Regions from separate parts of the Streptomyces sp. NPDC054796 genome, predicted to be linked through region 2. Evidence: riboswitches for the same ligand, from Rfam matches in the RefSeq annotation. Region 2 holds a riboswitch; each other region holds the start of a gene.
The links. A riboswitch is a leader RNA that binds a small molecule or an ion and turns the genes downstream of it on or off. The one in region 2 is predicted to bind cobalamin.
Positions count from the first base shown of each region.

Region 1: linked by a shared signal. The riboswitch ahead of ACWGJ2_RS09300 (ribonucleoside-diphosphate reductase subunit alpha) and the one ahead of ACWGJ2_RS21250 (ABC transporter substrate-binding protein) in region 2 are both predicted to bind cobalamin.
Region 3: linked by a shared signal. The riboswitch ahead of metE (5-methyltetrahydropteroyltriglutamate--homocysteine S-methyltransferase) and the one ahead of ACWGJ2_RS21250 (ABC transporter substrate-binding protein) in region 2 are both predicted to bind cobalamin.

Region 1 is NZ_JBSHAO010000008.1:79,667-86,019, forward strand. It holds gene ACWGJ2_RS09295 (ribonucleotide-diphosphate reductase subunit beta) at 1-658, opposite strand, end outside; gene ACWGJ2_RS09300 (ribonucleoside-diphosphate reductase subunit alpha) at 658-3,186, opposite strand; cobalamin riboswitch at 3,323-3,463, opposite strand; gene mctP (monocarboxylate uptake permease MctP) at 3,621-5,321, opposite strand; gene ACWGJ2_RS09310 (DUF3311 domain-containing protein) at 5,318-5,617, opposite strand; gene ACWGJ2_RS09315 (YbdD/YjiX family protein) at 5,768-5,965, opposite strand; gene ACWGJ2_RS09320 (carbon starvation CstA family protein) at 5,969-6,353, opposite strand, start outside.
Region 2 is NZ_JBSHAO010000025.1:30,192-36,544, forward strand. It holds gene ACWGJ2_RS21235 (phosphoenolpyruvate hydrolase family protein) at 1-628, opposite strand, end outside; gene ACWGJ2_RS21240 (Tm-1-like ATP-binding domain-containing protein) at 710-1,972, opposite strand; gene ACWGJ2_RS21245 (hypothetical protein) at 2,101-2,316, opposite strand; cobalamin riboswitch at 2,522-2,701, shown strand; gene ACWGJ2_RS21250 (ABC transporter substrate-binding protein) at 2,746-3,819, shown strand; gene ACWGJ2_RS21255 (FecCD family ABC transporter permease) at 3,915-4,982, shown strand; gene ACWGJ2_RS21260 (ABC transporter ATP-binding protein) at 5,032-5,808, shown strand; gene yicI (alpha-xylosidase) at 5,873-6,353, opposite strand, start outside.
Region 3 is NZ_JBSHAO010000022.1:100,106-106,458, reverse strand. It holds gene ACWGJ2_RS20060 (hypothetical protein) at 1-1,628, opposite strand, end outside; cobalamin riboswitch at 1,769-1,991, shown strand; gene metE (5-methyltetrahydropteroyltriglutamate--homocysteine S-methyltransferase) at 2,136-4,466, shown strand; gene ACWGJ2_RS20050 (EF-hand domain-containing protein) at 4,838-5,353, shown strand; gene ACWGJ2_RS20045 (GntR family transcriptional regulator) at 5,513-6,208, shown strand; gene ACWGJ2_RS20040 (FAD-dependent oxidoreductase) at 6,221-6,353, opposite strand, start outside.

The DNA.
Region 1 (6,353 bases), on a different contig from region 2:
AGACGTAGGCGAAGGCACCGTAGAAGAACAGGCCCTCGATGCACGCCGCGAAGCAGATCAGGTTCAGCAGGAAGCGGCGCCGGTCGGCCTTGCTCTCCAGCCGGTCCATCTCCTCCACCGAGTCCATCCAGCGGAAGCAGAACTGGGCCTTCTCGCGGATGGACGGGATGTTCTCGACGGCCGCGAACGCCTCGATCCGCTCGTCCATGTCGGGCAGATAGGTGTCCAGCAGCGTCAGATAGAACTGGACGTGCACGGCCTCCTCGAAGAGCTGCCGCGACAGGTACAGCCGCGCCTCCGGGGAGTTGATGTGCTTGTAGAGGGTCAGCACGAGGTTGTTCGCCACGATGGAGTCGCCGGTCGCGAAGAAGGCGACCAGGCGGCTGATCATGTGCTGTTCGCCTGGCGTGAGCTTGGCGAGGTCGGCGACGTCGGAGTGGAGATCGACCTCCTCCACGGTCCAGGTGTTCTTGATGGCGTCGCGGTAGCGGTCGTAGAAGTGCGGGTAGCGCATCGGGCGCAGCGTCAGCTCGAAGCCCGGGTCGAGCAGGTTCTTCTGCTGTGCGGAGGCCCCGGACGCCGTGGTGGCAGCGGCGGCGGACGTGGCGGGGATTCCGGGGGTTCCGGTGGTTCCGGTGGTCTCGGGTACGGCGGTCATTACTGGCATGCCTCGCAGGACTCGGGGTTTTCCAGGGAGCAGGCGACGGCCTCTTCTGAGAGGCCGCCGGTCTGCTGGGCGGGTACGGGTACGGGCGCGGACGCGGGTGCCGTCGCATCCGTCGCGCCCGTCGCACCCGCCGTGCTGCTCGCCGCGCGCGCGATCCGCGTGGCGGGGCGCGAGCGCAGGTAGTACGTGGTCTTGATGCCGCGCTTCCAGGCGTACGCGTACATCGAGCTGAGCTTGCCGATCGTCGGCGACGCCATGAACAGGTTCAGCGACTGGCTCTGGTCGAGGTACGGCGTGCGCGCCGCCGCCATGTCGATGAGCGCGCGCTGCGGCAGCTCCCACGCCGTGCGGTACAGCTTCCGCACGTCCTCGGGGACCCACGTAAGGCCCTCGACGGAGCCGTTGGACTCGCGCAGCGCCTCCCTGGCGCGGTCGTCCCACAGGCCCTGCCGCTTCAGCTCCTCCACCAGATAGGCGTTGACCTGGAGGAACTCGCCGCTGAGCGTCTCGCGCTTGAAGAGGTTGGAGACCTGGGGCTCGATGCACTCGTAGACGCCGGCGATCGAGGCGATCGTCGCCGTCGGCGCGATGGCCAGCAGCAGCGCGTTGCGCATGCCGGTCTCCGCGATACGGGCGCGCAGCGCCTCCCAGCGCTCGGGCCAGGCCCGCTCGGAGGCGTCCGCGTCCGCGTAGTGGTCCGGGTGCAGCACGCCACGCGCCGTACGGGTCTCGGACCAGGCGGGCAGCGGGCCGTGCCGCTCGGCCAGCGCGGCCGACGCCTCGTAGGCGGCGAGCATGATCCGCTCGGCGATACGGGTGGAGAGCGCGGTGGCCTCGGGCGAGTCGAAGGGCAGCCGCAGCCGGAAGAAGACGTCCTGGAGGCCCATCACGCCCAGGCCGACGGGGCGCCAGCGGGAGTTGGACGTGGCCGCCTGGTCCGTCGGGTAGTAGTTGATGTCCACGACCCGGTCCAGGAAGGTCACGGCCGTGCGGACGGTCGCGTCCAGCTTCTCCCAGTCCATCGCCTCCTCCCAGCCACGGGAGACGTCCCCCAGATGGGCCGCGAGGTTGACGGAGCCGAGGTTGCAGACGGCCGTCTCGCCGTCGTCGGTGACCTCCAGGATCTCGGTGCACAGGTTCGAGGAGTGGACGACGCGGCCCGGCTCGGCCGTCTGGTTGGCGGTGCGGTTGGACGCGTCCTTGAAGGTCATCCAGCCGTTGCCGGTCTGCGCGAGGGTGCGCATCATGCGGGCGTAGAGCTGGCGTGCGGGGACGCGCTTGGCGTAGCGGCCCTCGGCCTCCGCCCTGCGGTAGGCGGCGTCGAACTCGTCGCCCCACAGGTCCACCAGCTCCGGCGCGTCGGAGGGCGAGAGCAGCGACCACTCGGCGTCCGCCTCGACGCGGCGCATGAACTCGTCGGGGATCCAGTGCGCGATGTTGAGGTTGTGGGTGCGGCGGGCCTCCTCGCCCGTGTTGTCCCGCAGCTCCAGGAACTCCTCCAGGTCCGCGTGCCACGTCTCCAGGTAGACGCAGGCCGCGCCCTTGCGCCGTCCGCCCTGGTTCACGGCGGCGACGGAGGAGTCCAGGGTGCGCAGGAACGGGACGATGCCGTTGGAGTGCCCGTTGGTGCCCCGGATCAGCGAGCCCCTGGAGCGGATGCGGGAGAAGGGGATGCCGATGCCGCCCGCGTGCTTCGAGAGGCGCGCCACCTGGTGGTAGCGCTCGTAGAGCGAGTCCAGTTCGTCCAGCGGCGAGTCCAGCAGATAGCAGGAGGACATCTGCGGGTGCCGGGTGCCGGAGTTGAACAGGGTGGGGGACGAGGGCAGATAGGCGAGCGAGCTGGTCAGCCGGTACAGCTCCGCGACCTCGTCCAGCGCCCGCTCCGACGCGTCCTCGGCCAGTCCGCAGGCCACGCGCAGCAGGAAGTGCTGCGGGGTCTCGATGATCTGACGGGATGTCGGGTGGCGCAGCAGATAGCGGGAGTGGACCGTCCGCAGCCCGAAGTAGCCGAAGCGGTCGTCGGCGCCGTCCTCGACGGCCCGCTCGACGAGCGCGTCCAGCCGCTCAGCGTGCGCCCGTACGAACGCGGCCGTGCCGTCCGCGATCAGGCCCTCGCGGTGGCCCGTCGCCACCGAGGCGGAGAAGGAGACCGCGCCCTGCCCGGCGGCCTCTTCGCGCACCGCGAGGGTCAGCAGCCGCGCCGCGAGGCGGGAGTACACCGGCTCCTCGCCGATCAGACCGGCAGCCGCCTCGCAGGCGAGCGAGCGCAACTCGCCCTCGTCGGCGCCCGGCTGGGCCCCGCGCAGCGCGGCGCCCGCGACCCGTCCGGGGTCGGTGCCGGGGAGGTCGGCGGTCAGCTCGGTCAGGGTGCGCAGCAGCGCGGAGCGCTTGGCGGACTCGGCGGGTCCGGCCGCGGTGGCCGGTCCGTTGGGTCCCGCTGCCCCGGCTGCCCCGGCTGATTCGGCTGCCCCGGCTGAGTCGGACTCCGCTTCGACGGGTGCTGCTGGTGCGGTCGTCACTGGACGTGCTCTCCCTCGCTCGGCTGGGGCCGTGCGGGGCGGTGCGCGGGGGCGCGTGCGGGCAGCCCTGACCGTCGCCCGCAGGGGCGGCACGGCACACCACGCAGCGTCCTCCGGCCCAACCCACGAGGCCCGGACGTCATCGATGCTGCCGACAGGTACTCGGACTCGCGGCGGGCTGCGCGTCATGGCACAGATCGGCCCATCGCACACCGTTGCGGGACAGTTCCGGACTCGCACCGGATTCCCCTGCGGCGACAGCGAGCACGAGAATACATGTTGTGCTGGCTTACGCACCCACCCCCATATCTTGTGTCGGTAGGGGGAACGCGCAGCGCCCCGCTGACGCGGAGGCGTCAGCGGGGCGCTGTGGGCCCGGCGGCCGGGCCAGGCGGGTTCGGGGGTGCCGAGGTGATCGCGGGGCGCCCCTGGGGTCAGTGGGCCGCCGTCCTGGCGCCCTCCCCGGAGCCGGCGCCCTCCGTCGTGGCGCCTGCGTCGTTGGCGTCCCCTGTGTCGTCCGCGCCCGTGGGCGGGGGCAGTTCCTCGCGGACGCCGGGGTCGCCCGCGTCCGCCGTGTAGTCGCCGGGGCTCGTCTCGTCGATGCCGTCGGGCGCCTTCACGGCGCGCAGCACGAGGGTCGCGACGACCGTGACGAGGACGTTCAGCACGAAGGCCGTCAGACCGATGTAGCCGATCTCGCCGATGCCGGGGATCGTCGCGTTGCTGCCGCCGAAGTGCTCCTGCGTCGGGCTGGCGACGCCGTACGCGGCGAGCGTGCCGTAGACCATGCCCACGGCCCAGCCCGCCAGCAGGCCCCAGCGGTGGAACCAGCGCGTGAACAGGCCGCCGACCAGCGCGGGGAAGGTCTGGAGGATCCAGATCCCGCCCAGCAACTGGAAGTTGATGGCCACGGTCTTGTCCATGCCCAGGACGAAGACGAGCGCGCCGACCTTCACCAGCAGCGAGACCAGCTTGGAGACCTTGGTCTCCTGCGCCGCCGTGGCGTTCGGACGGAGGAAGTCCTTGTAGATGTTCCGGGTGAAGAGATTCGCGGCTGCGATCGACATGATCGCGGCCGGGACCAGGGCGCCGATGCCGATGGCGGCGAAGGCCACCCCGGCGAACCAGTCCGGGAACATCTCCTCGAACAGCTGCGGCACCGCGAGCTGCCCGTTCTCCACGGTGATCCCCGCCGCGATGGCCATGAAGCCCAGCAGCGCCAGGAAGCCCAGCATCAGCGAGTAGAGCGGCAGGATGGTGGTGTTGCGGCGGATCACCTCGCGGCTGCGGCTGGAGAGCGTCGCGGTGATCGAGTGCGGGTACATGAACAGCGCCAGCGCCGAGCCCAGCGCCAGCGTCCCGTAGGCCCACTGCGCGTTGGGTCCGCTGGCCAGCTCGCCGCGCGGGGCGCCCGTGGCGGGGTTCTCCTCGGCGAAGTAGGCGCCCGCCTTGTCGAAGATCACGTCGAAGCCGCCGAGCTTGATCGGGATGTAGATGATGGCGACGGCGATGACGATGTAGATCAGCGCGTCCTTCACGAACGCGATCAGTGCGGGAGCGCGCAGCCCGGAGGAGTAGGTGTAGGCCGCGAGCACGCCGAACGCGATGAGGATCGGCAGGTCCTTGATGAACCAGTGCGTCGACTCCCCGCCGCCGACGCCCATCACGTCGAGCACCGCCTGGATGCCGACGAGCTGGAGCGCGATGTACGGCATCGTCGCGAGGATGCCCGTCAGCGCCACCGCCAGCGAGAGCCCGCGCGAGCCGAACCTGCCGCGCACGAAGTCCGAGGTCGTCACATAGCCGTGCTTGTGCGAGACGGACCACAGGCGGGGCAGGAAGGTGAAGATCAGCGGGTAGACGAGGATCGTGTACGGGACGGCGAAGAAGCCCGAGGCCCCGGCGGCGTAGATCGCGGCGGGGACGGCCACGAAGGTGTAGGCCGTGTAGAGGTCGCCGCCCAGCAGGAACCAGGTGACCCAGGTACCGAAGCTCCGTCCGCCCAGGCCCCATTCGTCCAGGCTCTGGTCGTTCTCGGCGCGCCGCCAGCGGGCCGCGCGGAAGCCCATGAGGGTCACGGCGGCGAAGAAGAAGAGGAAGACGGCGAGCGCGACGCCGTTGACACCGTCGTTCATCGCTCCGCACCGCCCTCGTGCGCCTCGGCACCGGCGGCGGCATGGGCGTGGGCGCGGCGGGCGCGCTGCTCGCGGCGGACCAGACCGTACGCGACGATCGTCAGCGCGCACGCGATCAGGACCCAGAGCATCTGGTACCAGTAGAAGAACGGGATGCCGATGAGGGTCGGTTCGACCCTCGCGTACGAGCCCACCCAGAGGATCGCGACGAAGGGGGCGAAGAGGCAGAGGCCCGCGACGACACGCGTCGGCGTGACGACGGGCCCTGGCCCGGATCTCTGGGGTGGTGCGGACATGACGCGGCTCTCCTGTCCTCGGATTCCCTGCGGGTCCCGCTGCGGGCCCCTGTATGTGTAATGCGCAGGAAATCTAGGTCAGGTGTTCACGTCATGGAACCTCCTGTCCGGAATACGGACAGGAGGTTCCCTTGTGCAAGTGACGCGGGGTCAGCAGCAGCGGAAGCCCTGACGGGGGTCGCCGTCCCTGGCGTCCGTGCGCTCCCGCTCGAAGTCGCGCCTGCTGGGCACCTCGGCCGCCGGGTCGTGGGCGCGCAGATGGGCGACGTAGCGGTCGTACGCGCTCTCGTCCGTCAGCTCACGCATGTACCAGCGCACCCAGCGCGCGCCCCGCAGCAGCGTCCGCACGGCTCACTCCTCCCGTCCCGTACGGGCACCGGCACCGCTCCCGCCACCGGCACCGGACCCGCCGTCGCCGGCGCCGGAGCCACCGTCCGCGCCCACAGCGGCCAGTTCCGCCTTCTCCTCCTTGGTGGGGATCAGCCCGGCCGGTGCCACGATCTTCGACGCGCGGTACTCCGCCTCGTGCAGCGTCGCCCCGCCCGGCGCCCGCATCGCCTTGACGCAGGTGCGGGCCGCGTCGGCGATCACCACGACGACCAGCAGCGCGAACAGCGCGGCCAGGACGCCGTCCACCGTGGAGTTGGTGACGACGGTCCGCATGTCATCGATGCTCTTGGCGGGCGCCAGTACCTCGCCCTTGTCGATGGCCGCCTGGTAGACCGAGCGCTGCTCG
Region 2 (6,353 bases):
CGTCGTGCATCTCCTGTACGGCGCGGGCCGCCTGATCGAGCGTCATGGAGGTGGCCGCGCCGATGGAGCCCTTGGTGGTGAGCCCGACGTGGGGCACCAGGACGTCGGCACCCGCCCCGGCCAGCTCGGCGGCCTGGTCGGGGTCGAAGGCGTACGGCGCGGTGAGGAGGTCGCGTTCGTGTGCCTGCCGGATCATGTCGATCTCCAGACCGAAGCCCATACCGGTCTCCTCCAGGTTGGCCCGGAAGACGCCGTCGTAGAGCCCGACCGTGGGGAAGTTCTGCACCCCGGTGAAGCCCATGGCCTTGAGCTGGTCGAGGAAGTGCCCCATGACGCGGAAGGGGTCGGAGCCGCACACGCCCGCGAGCACCGGTGTGTCCCGTACGACGGGCAGCACCTCACCGGCCATGTCCACGACGATGGCGTTGGCGTCCCCGTAGGGCAGGAGCCCGGCGAGCGAGCCGCGGCCCGCCATGCGGTAGCGGCCCGAGTTGTAGATGATGAGCAGGTCGGCGCCGCCCGCCTCGGCGCACTTGGCGGACAGGCCCGTGCCCGCTCCCGCGCCGATCACCGGCCGTCCGGCGTCCGCCTGGGCACGCAGGCGTGCGAGGGCCTCGGTACGGTCCATCTCTCGTCTCTCCGTTCGCTCGGTGGCGGTGGCAGTGGTGGTGGCCGTGCTGGCGGCCGTGCCGGTGGGCATGACCACCCGTCAGACGGCGGGGGTGCCCGCCGGAACGTGGTCGCGTCGCACGATCAGCTCGTGCAGGTGGTCGGCAGCGGCCGTCGCGAAGACGGTGTCGTTGAGGTGTGCGTCCACGACGTGCAGGCGGACAGCGGTGTCCTCCACCGCCGCGCGCAGTGCGTCGAGACACGCGCCGTCCGCCGTCCGGTCCTCGAACGGTCCGTCCGGCGCGTCCACCGCCGACACCCCGCGCAGCGGCCAGAAGACGGAGACGGGCCCCTTCGCCGCGGCGAGCTTCGTGCCCAGTGCCGTGCCGAGGGCCGCCATCTCCTCGGCGCTGGTCCGCATGAGGGTGACGGTGGGGTTGTGGACGAGCAGGCGCCGCGCGGCGAAACGCTCGGGGACGGTGGCCTCGGGGCCGAAGTTGACCATGTCCAGGGCGCCCGGCGCGACGACCTGCGGGAGCGCAGCGGCGCCCGCCGCCGTGAGCCGGTCGGGGCCCGCGCTGAGCACACCGCCGACGAGGTCGTCGGCCAGCTCGGTCGTCGTCAGATCCAGCACACCGTCCAGCTGGCCGTCGGCGGCGAGCCTCTCCAGGGCCCGGCCGCCCACGCCCGTGGCGTGGAAGACCAGCACCTCGTAGCCCAGTTCCTCCAGGCGCGCCCGTGCCGCGTCCACCGCGGGCGTGGTGACACCGAACATCGTCGCGCCGATGACCTTGCGCCCCCGCGGCCCGGGCTCCGCCACGGCGCGTGCCCGGTGCGCGGCCATACCGGCCGCGGCGGCTGCCGCGTTGCCGAGTACGAGCCGCGAGACGGAGTTGATCCCGGCGATGTCCACCACGCTGTGCATCAGCGTGACATCGCCGCTGCCCACGTACGGGCCCACGTCCCCGCCCGCCATGGTGCTCACCAGCAGCTTGGGCACCCCGATGGGGAGCGCGCGCATCGCGCGGGCCGCGATGAACGAGCCGCCGCTGCCGCCGACCGCCAGCAGTGCGTGCAGGCGGCCCGCCTCGTACAGGTCCCGCACGACGTGCTCGGCGCCCTCCGCCATGGCCGTCACCGCCGTGTTGCGGTCGCCCGTCGCGCGCAGTCGCTCCAGGCCGTGGCCGGCGGCGCGTGCGACGGCCTCGCCCGACACGTCGGCGGCCGGTGCGCCCGGCGGGACACGTCGCACCCCGGCGTCGACGAGTACCACCTCGCAGCCCAGCTCCCGTAACCGCGCGCTCAGCCAGGCGTACTCCGCGCCCTTGGTGTCCAGGGTCCCGACCAGTACCACCGTCGCCATCCCGGCGCTCCTTCGCTCGACGATGATCCGATCCTGGGTGGTGCGACGGTGGCAGGTAAAGACCGGGGGACGGACGCGGACGGGCGGGGCGCGCGGGAACGGCCCCTCAACGGCCTCTCAGCGGCCCCTCAGAGTGTGGTGGGGCCCCGGCGCTGGAGCGCGTCGTGGGGTGTCACCTGGTACGGGCGCAGGGTGTGGGCACCGGGGCGCGGACGGTTCAGGTCGCGGTGCGGGTGGCCCGTGCCGGAGCGGGCGCGCGCGGGGTGCGCGATCCTTCTGACGGCGCGCAGGGCGACTCTGCGCAGGGCTGCGGTGGTCGGCGTGCGGCGGGTACGGGTGCGCATGGTGCCTCCCTCTGCTCTGTCCTCTCGGCCCTCTGCTCGGTGAGCCGCGTGTGCCGCGGCTGGCCCTTGGGACTCGGTGGCGCTTCTACCCGACGTGTAAGGCGTCAACCGCCCTTGATGTCCTGACGGCCCGGCACACCACCTCTCCGCGCCCCGTCCTCGCAGCTCAGCGCATCGGCCGCCGGGCGAACCGCCCAGGTCCGTGTGATAGCTTGCCGACGCCAGTCGAACCCCTGATGGGGTCAGGGAATCCGGTGCGAACCCGGAACTGACGCGCAGCGGTGAGGGACAGGGCGGGCGAGCAGAGGCCACTGGAGGAGTCCGGGAAGGCGCTCGGCCCGTGGGAGTCCCGAGTCCGAAGACCTGCTGGCGGTCCGCCCCGGCACCGGGGCGGAAGGACGCCGGGCCTCGCGACTGGGCCTCTGACGGATGGGAACTGTGGTGGCGACCTCACGCCGTACCCGCATCGCGGCCGTACTCCTCACCTCGCTGATGGCGCTGACGGCGGCCTGCGGCACAAAGGGCTCCGGCTCGGGCTCCGGGGGCGGGGGTGAGGGCTCCGGGAAGTCCACGGCGTCCGGGGGCTATCCGCGCACGCTGGAGAACTGCGGCGAGAAGGTCACCGTCGACTCCCCGCCCAGGCGGGCCGTCTCGCTGAACCAGGGCACGACGGAGATCCTGCTCTCCCTCGGCCTCGCCGACCGCATGGCGGGCACCGCCACCTGGACCGACCCCGTCGCCAAGGGCCTGGGCGAGGAGAACGCCAAGGTCGAACGTCTCGCGGACAACGCGCCCTCCTTCGAACGCGTGCTGGACGAGGAGCCGGACTTCGTGGCGGCGTCCTTCGAGTCGGCGCTCGGCAAGGGCGGGGTGGCCCCGCGCGGGGACTTCGAGAAGCTGGGCGTGCCGACGTACCTCTCTCCCACCGACTGCGCCAAGGACAACGGCGGGAGCGGCGACGGCGAGCGCGCGGAGCCGCTGCGCATGGACGACGTCTACGGCGAGGTCAGGGACCTGGCCGAGGTGTTCGGCGTGGAGAAGCGCGGCGAGAAGCTCGTCGCCGAGCTGAAGGCACGCACCGCGAAGGCGACGGAGGACGTCGAAGCGTCGGACACCCGGCTGATGTACTGGTTCGCCAACTCCGAGTCGCCGTATCTGGCCGGGTGCTGCGGTGCGCCGGGCATCATCACGCGTGCCGTCGGCGCTACGAACGTCTTCGACGACACACACGACGAGTGGCCGCAGATCAACTGGGAGCGGGTCGCGGACCGCGATCCCGACGTGATCGTCCTCGGCGATCTGAGCCGTAAGAGCGAGACGGCCGAGACCGCCGCCGCGAAGATCAAGTGGCTGGAGTCCAACCCGGTCACCCGCCATATGAAGGCCGTGGAGAAGAAGCGGTATGTGCTGCTGAGCGGCGCCGCGATGAATCCGTCGATCCGCACCGTCGAGGGCATCGAGAAGGTCGCGAAGGGCCTGCGGACGTTCGGGCTCGCCGGTTGAGTACGCCGCGCGAACGCACACCCACCACGCCGGCCGCGCCCGCACCGGCCACACAGGACGACGCACCCGCACGGGACGGCGCCGCCGACGGGCCGATGCTCGCCGCGCGCCTACGTGCCGCGCGATCGTGGAGCGTACGGGCCGCGCGCACCGGGACCGGCGCGGCGGTGCTGTGGGCCGCGGGTGTGCTGCTCCTCGCACTGTCCGTCGCGGTGGCCATCACCATCGGGCCCGCGGCACTGGGCGTCGGCGATGTGTGGCGGGTGGTGGCCGAGCGCCTCGGTGGCGCCGAGGCCGGTCTGACGCCGATCCGCGAGGGCATCGTGTGGGAGCTGCGGCTGCCGCGCACCCTGCTCGCCGCGGTGTGCGGTGCGGGCCTGGGGGTGTGCGGCGCCGTGCTCCAGTCGCTGCTGCGCAACCCGCTGGCCGACCCGTTCGTCCTCGGTGTGTCCTCGGGCGCCTCGACCGGCGCGGTGGCCGTGGCGGTGCTGGGCGTCGGCGGCGGGGCCGTGTCCCTCTCGGCGGGCGCCTTCGTGGGCGCGGTCGTCTCCTTCGGGCTCGTGCTGCTGCTCGCCTACACCTCGGGCGGGACGACGGACCGAGTGCTGCTGTCGGGCATCGCCGCCATGCAGCTCTTCTCTGCGCTCACCTCGTTCATCGTCTTCACCTCCGCCGACGCGGAGCAGACACGCGGGGTGCTGTTCTGGCTGCTGGGGTCGCTGAGCAGCGCCGGCTGGACGGACGTGGCCCTGTGCGCGGGTGCGCTGGTGCTGGTGCTCGCCGTGTGTCTGACGCGGGCCAACACGCTGGACGCGTTCGCCTTCGGGCAGGAGGCGGCGGCGGCCCTGGGCGTGGCGGTCCAGCGGGTGCGGATGCTTCTGCTGCTGGTGACGGCACTGTTGACGGCGGTGCTGGTCAGCGCGGCGGGCGCGATCGGCTTCGTCGGGCTCGTCCTGCCGCACGCCGCACGCGTGCTGACGGGTCCGGGGCACCGGCGGCTGCTGCCCACCACGGCGCTGGTGGGCGCGGTGTTCCTGGTCTGGGTGGACACGCTGGCGCGGACCGTGCTGGACCCGCAGGAACTTCCCGTCGGCGTGGCGACCTCGCTGATCGGGGTGCCCGCGTTCGTCGTGATCCTGCACCGCACGAGGAGGTCCCGGTGACGGCGGGCGCGACGGAACACGGGGCACGGGAGACCGGAGGGGGACGGGGATGAGTCTGCGCGCGCGTGATGTGGCCTGGCGTGCCGACGGCAAGCTGATCCTCGAAGGGGTCAGCCTGTCGCCGCGCCCCGGCGAGACGGTGGGGCTGCTGGGGCCCAACGGTTCGGGCAAGTCGACGCTGCTGCGGCTGCTGGCCGGAATACGGGCCGCCTCGGCCGGGGTGATCACCCTGGACGACGTGCCGCTGCCGCGGCTGAGCCGCAAGGACGTCGCCCGCCGGGTGGCCGTCGTGGAGCAGCACGCCGAGACGGGGGTGGACCTGACCGTCGGCGACGTCGTCCGCCTCGGCCGCATCCCGCACCGCGGGCCCTGGTCGGGCTCGACGGCGGCGGACGAGGCGGCGGTGCGCTCGGCGGTGGAGCACACCCGGCTGGAGGACAAGCTCGGCCAGTCCTGGCACACGCTGTCCGGCGGGGAGCGCCAGCGCGTCCAGATAGCCCGCGCGCTCGCCCAGGAGCCGGGCGAACTGCTCCTGGACGAGCCCACCAACCACCTCGACATCCAGCACCAGTTGGAGCTGCTGGAGCTGGTGGTGCGTACCCCGGTGACGAGTGTCATCGCCCTGCACGATCTGAACCTGGCCGCGATGTACTGCGACCACCTGGTGGTGCTGCGGCGCGGCCACGTCGTCGCGGCGGGCACACCGTCGCAGGTGCTGACGGAGGAGCTGATCGCCGACGTGTACGGGGTGCGCGCGGTGGTCACGGCCGACGCGGGGCAGGGGCGGCCCTCGGTGCGGTTCCTGCCGCTGAGTGCGCGGACGTAGGACCCGCCACCAGGTGGCCCGCACCGTGCGGGGTGGCCGCCCGCACCGCCGCCCCGCCGCCGAGTCACTCCACCGGCACCACCGTCACCCTCTCCGCGCCCGCCGCCGCTGTCAGCAGCACCCCGAGAGGTGTGCTCTCGGGCGCGCCGACGGTGCCCTCCGTGCCGTCGACGGTCCGTACCCCCGCCAGCAGCACCCGCCAGCCGTCGGGGGCGCCCTCGGACTCGACCGTGACGTGTCCGTCCGCGTCCTGGCGGGTGCGGAAGACGGCGCCGGGCGAACCGTCGGGTGACGGGACATGTGTGACCGTCGTCGCGCCGTCCTCGCGGGGGTGCACGCGCAAAGTCACCCCGTCCGCCCAGTCGCTCACGGCGGTCTCGTCGTCCGCCGCGAAGGGGATCACCGAGCCGGGGCGTGCCAGCAGGGGGAGGCTGTCGAAGCCGTGGCGTTCGCTGCGCCAGCCGGGCCCCTGGAGACGTTCGCCCGTCAGCAGGTGGGTCCAGGTGCCGTGCGGCAGGTAGTAGTCGACGGTGCCGTCCTCGGTG
Region 3 (6,353 bases), on a different contig from region 2:
AGCGCGGCACGGGCGCAGTCCTCGCTCCACTGGCCGTCGTCCGCGTAGCGCCCCGGCCGGAAGGCCGGGGCGAGCGGGATGGCCAGGGCCAGGAAGCAGGCCGCGTTGTAGTGCGCGAGCCATCCGACGCCGGGGCGCCGCAGCGGGCCCCAGAAGCGCGAGGTGGGGCGCCCCGGCAGCGGCGTCGCGTGCCAGGCCGCGTCGTGGACGCCGCCGCGCAGCGAGTGCCCGCGCTGCGGGTACAGCAGCCGCAGATGGCCGGGACCACGGCTGCCGCTCATCACCTGGCGGGCGACCCGCTCGAACGCGGTCTCCACCTCGCGCTGTATCTCGCGCAGCCGCGGCGACTCGCCCGGTGTGCGCAGCGCCCCGCCCATGGTGTGGCCCGCGCGGGCGATGACGATCGCGCCGCGGAACGTGCTGCGGCGGCTGCGCCGCGCGGGCAGCGGCAGCGGGGTGAGCCAGGACGACCAGTAGCGCCGCTCGCCCGGGTTCCACCGTCCGCCGGGCACGACCGTACGGGCCCAGCACCGCGCCAGCGCGCGCCGCCGCAGCCGCCGTTCGAGGTCGTCGAAGTGCCGGTTGGCGGTGTCGTGCAGGCGCTCCATCTCGTTCTCGGACAGGCGCGGGGAGCCCCTGCGTACCGGGGTGGAGCCGCGCGAGTAGGCGATGGCGGTGCGGTACGCGGTCTCGATGTGGCCCGGCCACAGCTCGGTGCACCGCTGGTAGATGTCGATGGCCTTCGCGTACTCCTTGGGCCGGTAGGAGCCCACCCGTTCGTGCAGCGCCGCCTGGTGGAGGCGGAGGGTGAGGTTGCCCGGCGAGTACTCGGCGGCGTCGGCGAAGGCGCGCAGCGCTGCGGCGTACCGCCGGGGGACGCTGTAGGCCAGCAGCGGCGCGGGCAGCGGCCGGGCCTGTTCGCGCGCCTGTGCCTTCTCCTGCTCGGTGACGCCGTGCCGGAACCGCGCGTAGCCGCGCACGTCGTGGTCCCAGCGCTCCCAGCGGGGGATGCGGCGGCGCATCGCGGGGAGGCCGCGCACGCTGACGGTGGTGTAGCAGGCGAGCGTCTCCACCAGTTGCTCGTCCCGCGGCTTCTCGACGACGGTGGCCGCCACGATCTGCCCCTGCGGCGCCCGCACGATCCGTACGGATACCCGGCGCAGCCCCTCCTCGACCGGCTCCATCTCGGTGAGGTGGACGTGGAACGCGCGCGGTCTGGACACCGTGAGCCGCACCACGGACTCCAGCCAGCCGTGCGGGGTGGACGACGCCTGCGGCGAGGGCGCGACGGGGGTGGGCGAGGCGGCGCCGGGCGCGAGCAGCGAGTCGTTCGACGTGGCGCTCAGACGCACCGCGAGATGGGCGGCCAGTTCACGGCACGCCTGGCGCCGCGCGGCGGCGGAACCGTCGCCCCCGCCCCCGCCTCCACCCTCGCCCCCGGTCTCGCCCGGCGCCTCGCCGTCGCCCGGGTCGGGGCGCACCACGAGGGGGAGGATGCGGCCCTGTCCCCTGAGGTACTGCGCGGCCGAGGTGACGGCACGGGAGAGCAGGATGATGAGCAGGCCGCCGAAGGCGGCGAAGATCCAGACGGCGACGCCGCTCGCGATTCTGATCCCCGTCTGGTCCATGGCCGTCCCCCCGGTGCCTCATCGTGGCAGCGGAACTCGGGGCTCAGTAGGGCGCGCAGGCGACGACGCGCACGCCACTGCGCCACGCGCCGGGGGACCAGGCGGGCCGGGGCGCACTGTTCAGTGCCGTTCCGCCGACGTAGGGTGGGCGGCGCAGTCGGTTCGCCCTGCCCTCCAGGCAGGCGCGTCGCAAGAGGGAATCCGGTGAGAATCCGGAGCTGCCCCGCAGCGGTGAGCGGAAACGACCGCCGTCATCAGCACTGGTCCCAGGAAGGGTCCGGGAAGCGACGGCCAGTAGGTGCCGGGCGAGAAGCGCCCGGCGGGTCCGCGAGTCCGAAGACCTGCCAACTGTCCGCGTACGAAACCCGTGCGCGGAGATCTCGGTGACCTCGAGGGCGGGTCGGCGGTACGGGAAGGGCGCGGACGGCGTGCGCCTCCCGTGAGCCTTTCCTTCGTCCCCTCGCTCGGCCTCCGGGGTCACCGACACGACTCGCGAAGGAGAGTTGAGTGACCAGCAAGTCCGCAGCCGCGGCAACCCGCGCCACTGTCCACGGATACCCCCGCCAGGGCTCCAAGAGGGAACTCAAGAAGGCCGTCGAGGGCTACTGGAAGGGCCGGGTCACCGCAGAAGCCCTGCGGGAGACCGCGGCCACCCTGCGCCGGGACAACTGGCGGCGCCTCGCCGACGCCGGGATCAACGAGGTTCCCACCGGGGACTTCTCGTACTACGACCATGTGCTGGACACCACCGTGATGGTCGGCGCCGTCCCCGAGCGGCACCGCGACGCCGTGGACACCGACGCGCTGGACGGCTACTTCGCCATGGCACGCGGCACCCAGGAGACCGCGCCCCTGGAGATGACCAAGTGGTTCGACACCAACTACCACTACCTGGTGCCCGAACTGGGCCCCGGCACGGTCTTCACCGCCGACTCCGCCAAGCCCGTCGGAGAGCTGAGGGAGGCGGTGGCACTGGGGCACACCGCGCGGCCCGTGCTCGTCGGACCCGTCACCTATCTCCTTCTCGCCAAGCCCGCGCCCGGCGTGGCGGACGGCTTCGAGCCGCTCACGCTGCTGGACCGGCTGCTGCCCGTGTACGCCGAGGTGCTGGCCGATCTGCGGGCAGCGGGCGCCGAGTGGGTGCAGCTCGACGAACCGGCGCTCGCCTCGGACCGCACGGCGGCCGAACTGAACGCGGCCGAGCGCGCCTACCGCGAACTGGGCGCCCTCACCGACCGGCCCAAGCTGCTGGTCGCCTCCTACTTCGACCGCCTCGGCGAGGCCCTGCCCGTGCTGGCCAAGTCGCCCGTGGAGGGGCTGGCCCTGGACTTCACCGGGCCCGGCGCCGCCAACCTTGACGACCTGGCACGCGCGGGTGGACTGCCGGGCAAGCGGCTCGTCGCGGGCGTCGTCGACGGCCGCAACGTGTGGATCAACAACCTGGAGAAGTCGCTGGGCACCCTCGCTTCCCTCCTCGGCCTCGCGGAACGGGTGGACGTCGCGCCGTCCTGCTCGCTGCTGCACGTGCCACTGGACGCCGCCGCGGAACGCGACGTCGACCCGCAGATCGCGCGCTGGCTCGCCTTCGCCCGGCAGAAGACCGAGGAGGTCGTCACCCTGGCCCGCGGCCTGAGCGGCGGCACCGACCTCATCACCGGGCGGCTCTCAGCCAACCGCGCCGACCTCGCCTCCCGCGCCTCCTCCGCGCTGACCAGCGATCCCGCCGTCCGCGCGCGCTGCGCGGCGGCCACACCGGCCGACGCGCGCCGCTCGCAGCCGTATCCGGAGCGCGCGGCGGCGCAGCGCGCCCGCCTGGGGCTGCCGCTGCTGCCGACCACCACCATCGGCTCGTTCCCGCAGACGACGGAACTGCGCACGGCCCGCGCCGAACTGCGGAGCGGACGCATCGACGACACCGCGTACGACCAGCGCATCGCCGCCGAGATCCGCGAGGTGCTGGCCTTCCAGGAGGAGGCGGGCCTGGACGTCCTGGTGCACGGCGAGCCCGAACGCAACGACATGGTCCAGTACTTCGCCGAGCGGCTGAACGGCTACCTCGCCACCCAGCACGGCTGGGTGCAGTCCTACGGCACGCGCTATGTGCGCCCGCCGATCCTGGCGGGCGACATCTCGCGGCCCGAGCCGATGACCGTCGCCTGGACCACGTACGCGCAGTCGCTCACGAACCGTCCTGTCAAGGGCATGCTGACGGGCCCGGTCACGATGCTGGCCTGGTCCTTCGTGCGCGACGACCAGCCGCTGGGGGAGACAGCGCGGCAGGTGGCACTGGCCCTGCGCGACGAGGTCCAGGACCTGGAAGGCGCGGGCACCGCCGTCATCCAGGTCGACGAGCCCGCGCTGCGCGAGACCCTGCCGCTGCGGGCCGCCGACAGGGAGGCGTATCTCGACTGGGCCACCGAGGCGTTCCGGCTCACCACGAGCGGCGTACGCGCGGACACCCAGATCCACACGCACATGTGCTACGCGGAGTTCGGCGACATCGTCTCCGCGATCGAGGCGCTCGACGCGGACGTCATCAGCCTCGAAGCGGCCCGCTCCCACATGCGGGTGGCGGACGAACTGGCCGCCGTCGGCTACCCGCGCGAGGTCGGCCCCGGCGTCTACGACATCCACTCGCCGCGCGTGCCCGGCGCGGACGAGGCAGCGGCGCTGCTGCGCAAGGGACTTGAGGCGATCCCCGCCGAACGGCTGTGGGTCAACCCCGACTGCGGCCTGAAGACCCGGGGCTGGACGGAGGTGCGCGCCTCACTGGAGCACCTGGTCGAGGCGGCGCGCACGGTACGGGCCGGACTGCCGCCGACGCCGACGCGGCGGTAACGGCGCAACGGCCCCCCTGAACGGCGGGCTCCGGCAAGCAGGTGGCCTCGCGCCGGAGCCCGCCCTGCCCACCGGGCGTTCGCCTGCCCGGTGTGTCACGCCCTCGCGGCGGTACGTACGGTCCTCTTCCGCGTACCGCCGCGAGGGTGATCTCCCGCACGAGGACGGACATCGAGCCACGGTGAGAAACGTGACAGCGTCCGCCCGGCCACCGCGTTTTCCGTTCCGCGCGCCCGCTCACGTCGTACGCTGCCTCGGGGGTGTCGTCAAAGTCCCGTCTGGACCGCGACGCCTGACGGCCGGACGGCGCTACTGTGACGACACCCCCTGACGAACGGACCCACCTGATATGTGAGGCGGCACGCACCACCATGGACAGCAGCGAGCACACGCGGAGAATCGCCGTCCGGTTCGCCACCTTCGACCAGGACGGCAACGGCTACATCTCCCGTGAGGACTTCACGACGGCGGCAGCGGCCATCCTCGGCGAATTCGGCGTGAAGGCGCGCTCCGAGCGGGGCCAGGCCCTGCACATCGGGGCCGAGGCGTTCTGGCAGGGCATGGCCGGAATCGCGGACCGCGACGGCGACCAGCGCATCACCCGCGAGGAGTTCGTGAACGGCGCGGTGAAGCGGCTGCGCGACAACCCGGACCGTTTCGGCGAGATCGCCCGTCCCTTCCTGCACGCCGTCGTGAACATCGCGGACTCGGACGGCGACGGCCGCACCACCCCGCAGGAGGCCGAGCGGGCGCTCAAGGCGCTGGGTGTGGACGAGGAGCGCTGCGGTGCCGCGGCGCGCTCCCTCGCGACGGACGAGGACGGGCTGATCGGCGAGAGCGAGATCGTCTCGGCCTTCGCCGCGTACTTCACGACGCCCGAACGGTAGGCCCCTTCTGGGACCCGGCCCCGCCCCGGTGTGCGGGCGGGGGCCGGTCACCGCCGGCGGGGAGGACGACAGTCAACAGTCGACAGTAGAATCATCGAGTCGTCCTGCCCGTCTCGTCCTGTCCGTCGCCGCACGTCCTCGAAGGGGGGCAACGCGCCCGTGACCGTCCCGGCGCTGCCGAATCTCGACCGCTCCACCCTGCGGGAGCGTGCCCTCATGGCGCTGCGCACCGCGATCACCACAGGCCAGTACCGGCCGGGCGACCACCTCGGCGAGGTGGAGATCGCCACGCGGCTGTCGGTCAGCCGGGGCACGGTACGGGAGGCGCTGCGCCACCTCCAGCAGGAGGGGCTGGTCGTCGCGGGCGTACGGGGGATGCTGCGCGTGCAGAGCCTGTCGCCGAAGGAGGTCCGCGAGCTGTTCGAGGTGCGGGGGTCGCTGGAAGGGCTCGCCGTCGCGCAGGTCATCGCGCTGCCGGACAAGGACAGGACGAGTGCGGCGGCTGCGCTGCGGCAGGCACTGGAGCGGCTGGACGAGGCGTTCGAGGACCCCGGGAACTTCGAGGCCCAGGTGGAGGCGGATCTTGCCTTCCACTCCCTGCTGTGCGAGCTGTCGGGGAACTCGATGCTCGTGAAGACCTGGCATCATCTGGAGGGGCCGACGCGCGTGGTGGTCATGAGCGCCGCCAGCGAGCGTCGCAAGGCCACCATGTCAGCCGGGCACCACCTGCCCATCGTCGAGGCGATCGAGCGCGGTGACACGGATGCCGCGGTCGGTGTTCTGCACGAGCACATGACCTCGGCCATGACGAAGCTCCAGCCCGAGGCCGACGGCCCGGCCTCCAGCAAGCGCTAGGCCGCTAGGTCGCTAGGCAGCTCCGGACGCCAGGCCGCTGTCCTCGCCGTGCGCGGGGTCGTGCGGTTCGTCGGAGAGCAGGTCAGCGGCGCGGCCGTCGAGCAGGCGCTGCATCTCGGCGGAGCGGGGCAGCATCGTCTGCTCG